DNA from 2 places in the Mitsuaria sp. 7 genome. Region 2 is predicted to be linked to the other one. Evidence: predicted binding sites of a transcription regulator. Region 2 holds the regulator's gene; the other holds the start of a gene.
The links. Region 2 encodes FliA, which starts transcription of late flagellar genes. Its sites were predicted from a motif close to CTAAAGTTTNNNNNNNNNNNGCCGNTA; they were not measured.

Region 1 (3,403 bases), 930 kb from region 2:
AGGGCTGGGCGTTCAGCCTCGCCAGCCTCGATGAAATGGGGCGTGTCGGCCGCATCGACCAGATGCAGGGCAGCGTCACGCCGTGGCATCCGCTGACCGAGCTCACCACCGAACCCGGCTCCGAGCCGCTGCATCCACCGATGGTCACGCTGCAGATCCTCGGCGGCCGCAAGGAGAAGATCCGTCCGGGCGACGTGCTGGGCGCGCTGACCAAGGACCTCGGCTTCGAGAGCGCGCAGATCGGCAAGATCAACGTCAACGAGTTCTCGACCTACGTCGCCGTCGAGCGCGGCATCGCCGACCAGGCGCTGCGCAAGCTCAACGCCGGCAAGGTCAAGGGCAAGTCGGTCAAGGTGCGCCTGCTGTGAGCGCGCCTGACAGCTTCGCCGCGCTGGGCCTGTCGTCGCGCCTCGTGCGCGCCGCCGATGAACTCGGCTTCGAGATCCCCACGCCGATCCAGGCGGCCGCGATGCCGCCCATCATCGCGGGTCGCGACCTGCTGGGTTCCGCGGCGACGGGCTCCGGCAAGACGGCGGCCTTCGTCTTCCCGATGCTGCATGGCATCGATGCCCGCGTGCGGCCCGCGCTGCGTCGCACGCAGGCGCTGGTGCTGGTGCCCACGCGCGAGCTCGCCGCGCAGGTCGGCGAGACGGTGATCCAGGTCGGACGTTTCCTCGACGAGCCCTTGAAGGTCTCGGTGCTGTACGGCGGCGTGTCGATCAATCCGCAGATGATGGCGCTGCGCGGCGGCGCGGACATCGTCGTCGCGACGCCGGGCCGGCTGCTGGACATCGTCGAGAAGAACGCGCTGAAGCTCTCCGACGTCGAGTGCCTGGTGCTGGACGAGGCCGATCGCCTGCTCGACGCCGGCTTCGCCGACGAACTGGCGCGGGTGCTGGCGCTGCTGCCGAAGCGTCGGCAGAACCTGCTGTTCTCCGCCACCTTCCCGGCGGCGGTGCAGGCCCTCGCGGACCAGTTGCTGAACGACCCGGTGCGGATCGAGATCACCGGCGAGCCCGCCACGGAAGGCCAGATCGAGGAACACGCGGTCGAGGTCGACGTCGCGAAGCGGACGCCGCTGCTGCGCCACATGATCGAACAGGGCCAGTGGACGCGCGTGCTGGTCTTCGTCGCGACGCGCTACGCCTGCGACCACGTCGCGGACAAGCTGCGCCGCGGCGGCCTCGAAGCCGCGGCCTTCCACGGCGATGAGAGCCAGGGCGCACGCACGCGCACGCTGGCGGACTTCAAGGCGGGACGGATCCAGGTGCTTGTCGCGACCGACCTGGGAGCGCGCGGCATCGACATCGCGCGGCTGCCGGTGGTGGTGAACTACGACCTGCCGCGCGCCGCGGACGACTACACGCACCGCATCGGCCGCACGGCGCGCGCCGGCGCGAGCGGCCTCGCGGTGAGCTTCATCAGCGCGGCCACGGAGTCGCACTTCCGCCTGATCGAGAAGCGTCAGGGACGTCGCGTCGAACGCGAAAGGATCGCCGGCTTCGAGCCGACCGAAGTGGCTTCACCTGAAGCCGCGACCGGCGGCATCAAGGGCAGGCGCCCGAGCAAGAAGGACAAGCTGCGCGCGGCTGCCGCAGCGGGAAAGTGACGCTCAGGCGTAGGTGTTGACGTTGCGCCCGAGGCTGCCCTCGGTGGCCAGGGCGGGCGCCTGCGGCAGGGACGCGAGCAACGCGGCCGCGCCGGATTCCTGCACGTCCATGGCCTTGCGCAGCACCAGCATGCTGGCGGCATTGCCGACCGTGCCCGGCGTGCTGTTGGAGGCGCTGCTGACGGCGGCGGCGACGCTGGAGGAGTTGGCGATGTTCATGACTTCAATATCGGCGATCCCCGCGCAAGGTTGAGCACGGATCTCGTGAAACCACGGGGCTGATGGGGTGAGGCAAGTCCGCCGCCTCGCCGATTTGTGACGAGGCCCGTCCAGGGCCCCGCTTCCAGGCGCCTGACCACACGCCTTGTCACCAGGATCCGGGTTTACCCGCTGCGCCAGTTCGTTCGGATTTCGGAAAGTGGTATCCAAGCGGTGGCATCAAAGCGGGATTTTTCAAATACCAGTGCAGATCCACCGTCGACGCAATCCGTCGGCTGACCCCGGAGCTCCGGGGTCTCCGGCGGCTTTGGTGCGGGTTCGGGACCCGCTTCGGTCTCAACCTTGGATCCACTGCCATGACCGTCTCCGTCCGACGCCCTTCCTCCGGCACGTCCGCCCCGCTGCGACTGATCGTCGCACTCGGCGCCGCCGCCCTCACCTTCCAGGCGGTCGCGCAGACCGCCGCAGCCTGGAAGCCCGACGTCTACTACACGGCCGGCACGGTCGTGAGCTACAACGGCCAGCTCTACCGGGCCACGGTCAACCAGACCGACTACGCCAGCACCGGCTGGAACCCGACCAACGCCTCGCTGTGGACGCTGGTCGGTCCCGCGAGCGGCCCGGCGCCCTCGCCCGCCCCGTCGCCGGCTCCCACGCCGAGCCCGGCACCGAGTCCCGCACCAGCGCCCACACCCGCGCCGGCGCCAGCCCCTGCCCCGCAAGGCGCATGGAACGCAGCCACCGCCTACTCGGGCGGTGCGATCGTCAGCTACCAGGGCGTGATCTACCGCGCCAACTGGTGGACGCAAGGTGACAACCCCGCCGCGCAAAGCGGCCCCGTCGGTTCCGGCAAGCCGTGGACGGTCTATGGCGGCTCGACGCCACCCGCCCCGTCGCCGGCGCCCACGCCGTCGCCCGCTCCTTCGCCCGGACCGGCTCCCGCACCGGGCCCCGCGCCCACGCCCGCCCCGTCGCCCGGCCCGGCGCCGGCGCCCGGCAAGCACCAGTTGATCGGCTACTGGCACAACTTCACCAACCCGGCCGGCCCGACCTTCCCGATCAGCGAGGTCTCCGCCGACTACGACGTGATCGTCGTCGCCTTCGCGGACGACGCGGGCAACGGCAGCATCGCCTTCAACCTCGACCCGAGCGCCGGCGGCGAGGCCCGCTTCATCGCGGACGTCGCGGCCGCGCGGTCCAAGGGCAAGAAGGTCGTGCTGTCCTTCGGCGGCCAGAACGGCACCGTGACGCTCAACAACGCGACGCAGGTGACCAACTTCGTCAACAGCGTCGAGGCCATCATGAAGCGCTTCGGCTTCGACGGCATCGACATCGATCTGGAGAGCGGCGCCGGCGTCACCTCGGGCGCCCCGGTGCAGACCAACCTGGTCACCGCCGTGAAGCAGCTCAAGCAGCGCATCGGCAGCGGCTTCTATCTGTCGATGGCGCCGGAGCATCCGTACGTGCAGGGCGGCTTCGTCGCCTACAGCGGCATCTGGGGCGCCTACCTGCCGATCATCGACGGCCTGCGCGACGAGCTGAACGTGCTCCACGTCCAGTACTACAACAACGGCG
Region 2 (3,403 bases):
GCTGATCGACACGGCCGGCACGGCCCAGCGCGACAGCCGGACCGCCGAGCTGCTGGACATGCTGGCGCACAAGAGCATCAAGCGCATCCTGGTCGTCAACGCCGCCCAGCAGGGCGAGACGATCGAGGACGTGGTGGGCGCCTGGCGCGGCGCGGAAGCGCAAGGCGTCATCCTGTCCAAGCTGGACGAGGCGGTGAAGCTGGCCCCGGCGCTGGACACCGTGATCCGCCACAAGCTGCGCGTCCTGGGCGTCACCAACGGCCAGCGCGTGCCGGAAGACTGGCATCGCCTGTCGTCGCAGGCGCTGGTGCAGCGCGCGCTGCGCAGCCACGGCCAATCGGCCTGGCGCGTCGACGCCTCGGACGTCAACCTGATCTTCACCGCCGGCACGATGGCCGGCGCGGCGGGCGCATCCTCGCCGATGGGGATGAACTGACCAAGCGCTGACCGCTCGATCGGAGGGGGCATCCCGGGGACGGGAGTTGCCAAACCCGGTCACAAGTTCTAGAAAGGGGGAAGGGCTCGGGCTCTTCCCCCTTTTTCCGTTGCTGCGGGGGACGGCTCGACGTCGTTGTGTGAGAGGTCCACGAGGTGAGGGTGCCGGGAGAGAAAAGCGGGGTGTTTCCCCCTTTCAATTCCCGGTCAAGGAGTGGCCCCCGGGGCGAAACTTCCGGTAACGGCTCCAGCAATGGCCGGTTCCTTTCGAGAGGGACAAGGGCGCTGGGGCGGAACACGCAAGAGACACAGAGCAGCCCAATGCGCGACTTCAGCAATGCTCCCAAGGACCAGGCCGACGGCCTGCGCCGCCTGTTCGCCACGGCGCGCGTGCGCGTGGTGCCGGTGGTGAGCAACCCGCATGTCGTAGGAAGCGGCGCGCTGCTGGAAGGCATGTGCGCGGCCTTCGGCGAACTCGGGTTGCACACGCTGGTCGTGGACGCGGGCGAGCACGCCTCGGCGGCCTCGGAACTCGCGGCGGTGGACCTCGCGGCCTGCGTGGAACCGCTGTCGGCGAAGGTCTCCTTCCTCGCGGCGCGCGGACTGCCGATGCGCTACGTGAATGCCAACGGCTCGGCCGCCCAATTCCTGGAAGCAGTGACCGACGCGGCCCCGTTCGCCGACGTCGTCCTGCTGCACGCCAGCGCCGCGGAACTCAGCCGCGTGCTGGTCTCGCGCGAAGTGCGACCGGTGCTGCTGGCCGACACCGACGTGCAGAGCGTGACCTACGCCTACGCCGGCATGAAGTGGCTGACGCAGCGCGCGGGCCTGATGGTCTACAGCCTGCTGCTGGCCTGCAATCCGCAGCTGCGCCTGGCGGAGCGGATCGCGCAGCAGCTCTCGAGCTGCGGCGACGGCTTCCTCGGCGCGGTGCTGCGCGAGTGGGCCTGCATGGATCCCCGCCAGCCGGTGTCCGCGCCGCTGACGCACGAGCTGCGTCACATGGCGCGCGAACTGCTGCTGGCCTCGGTACCGGGGGCGGCGCTCGACAGCGCTGCTGATGCGATGCCGCTGCGTCCGCGGCCGATGTGGCAGCCCAAGGCTGGCCGCGCCCCGCAAGGCGTGACCCTCGCTGCGCATTGACGCCGGATTGGAGACGAGACGATGTACACCGCCAAGGGTCAACTCGACAACAACTCGCTGATCCGCCAGTACAGCCCGCTGGTGCGCCGACTGGCGCATCAGATGATCGCGAAACTGCCGGCCAACGTTGAACTGGACGACCTGATCCAGGTCGGCCTGATCGGCCTGACGGACGCGCTGTCGCGCTTCGACACGGCGCAGGGCGTGCAGTTCGAGACCTTCGCGACGCAGCGCATCCGCGGCGCGATGCTCGATGAACTGCGGGGCAGCGACTGGATGAGCCGCGGCAACCGCCGCCAGCAGCGCTCGATCGAGAGCGCGGTGCACAAGCTCGAACAGAAGCTCGGCCGTCCGCCGCAGGAGTCCGAGATCGCCGTCGAGATGGGCATCTCGCTGACCGAGTACCAGGAGATGCTGGGCAAGGTGCGCGGGACGCAGCTGGTCTATCTGGAGGACATCTCCGGAGGCGAGGACAACGACGACTATCTGGACCGGCACGTCGGGGACAACTCGGCGGATCCGATGGCGATGCTGGGCGACCACCGCATGCGCGAGGCGCTGGTGGAGGCGATCAAGAACCTGCCGGAGCGCGAGGCTTACGTCATGTCCATGTACTACGAACATGACATGAACCTGAAAGAGATCGCGGCGGTGCTCAAGGTGACCGAATCGCGGGTGTGCCAGCTGCACAGTCAAGCGATTGCCCGATTGCGCGTGAAGCTGCGCGACTGGTAAAACGAGCCGCATACGCGGCCGCAATCCTTGTGGTCCAAGAACCATGAGGGGAGCGTCCGATGTGGGACTCATTGCGCAGGCGCGCCGGGAAGGCGGCGCCTGACGCGTCGGTGGGGGGAGCCGAGGTTGGCTTTCGCGAGCCGACGCTGCAGGGCAACACCACCAAGGTCGTTCGAGAGCTGTCGAGCGGCGTATCCAAACTGGGCCGCGACGCGGCCGAAGTCCGCGGACTGCTGGAGGACACGCAGAAGGTCGTGACCTCGCAGGCGCAGGCGATGCAGGCGCTGGGCTCGGAGCTCGAGCAGGTCCGGCATGCGCAGGACGGCATCAACCAATCCACGAACCAGACCCGCGAAGCGGTCGAGCGCGCGCGCACGGCGCTGTCCGGCGTGGGCGACGAAGTGGGCGGGATCGTGTCGACCTTGCGGCAGGTGTCGGACGCGGCGTCCGAGATCACGAAGATCGCGTTGCAGACGCGGCTGGTGGCGTTCAACGCGTCGGTGGAGGCCAAGCGCGCCGGCGAGGCGGGCCGCGGTTTCGGCGTGGTGGCGGATGCGGTGAAGGACCTCGCGGCGCAGGTGGAGGCGTCGTCGAAGGCCATCATGGGCACGGTGGGGACGCTGGATTCGCGGATCGAGACCTTCAGCCGGGAGCTGAGGGCGGACGGCTCGGGAGGAGCCGGCCAGAGCAAGATCCTGCAGGCGTTCGCGGATGTGGAGGTCGACGTCGACCTCATCGCGAAGTCGGCGCAGGAGAGCCAGGCGACGACGCAGCAGTTGGCGGAGCGCTCGGGAGAGCTGGGGGTGGAGATCCAGCAGGCGATGCGCAAGCTGGAGTCGGCGTTCGCGTGCAGCGACCGGTTCCTGCGGCTGTCGGAGCAGATGATCGAGCAGATCGCGTCGAGCGGCGTCGAGGTCGAGGACTCGCCGTACATCCAGGCGGTGCAGGCGGCGGCGGCGGAGATCGCGGGGTTGCTCGAACGGGCGGTGAAGGAGAAGCGGATCGATGTGTCGTCGCTCTTCGACGAGCATTACCAGCCGATCGCGGGGACCGACCCGCAGCAGTTCACGACGAGATTCACGCAGATCGC

Region 1: a site for FliA is predicted at 1,837-1,863, ahead of ABE85_RS19055 (YjfB family protein). Genes of this name have one in related genera too.

The regions. Positions count from the first base shown of each region.
Region 1 covers NZ_CP011514.1:4,353,165-4,356,567, forward strand. The annotation lists gene dbpA (ATP-dependent RNA helicase DbpA) at 1-368, shown strand, start outside; gene ABE85_RS19050 (DEAD/DEAH box helicase) at 365-1,609, shown strand; gene ABE85_RS19055 (YjfB family protein) at 1,613-1,828, opposite strand; gene ABE85_RS28805 (carbohydrate-binding protein) at 2,185-3,403, shown strand, end outside.
Region 2 covers NZ_CP011514.1:3,421,914-3,425,316, reverse strand. The annotation lists gene flhF (flagellar biosynthesis protein FlhF) at 1-436, shown strand, start outside; gene ABE85_RS15025 (hypothetical protein) at 757-1,578, shown strand; gene ABE85_RS15020 (RNA polymerase sigma factor FliA) at 1,600-2,313, shown strand; gene ABE85_RS15015 (methyl-accepting chemotaxis protein) at 2,373-3,403, shown strand, end outside.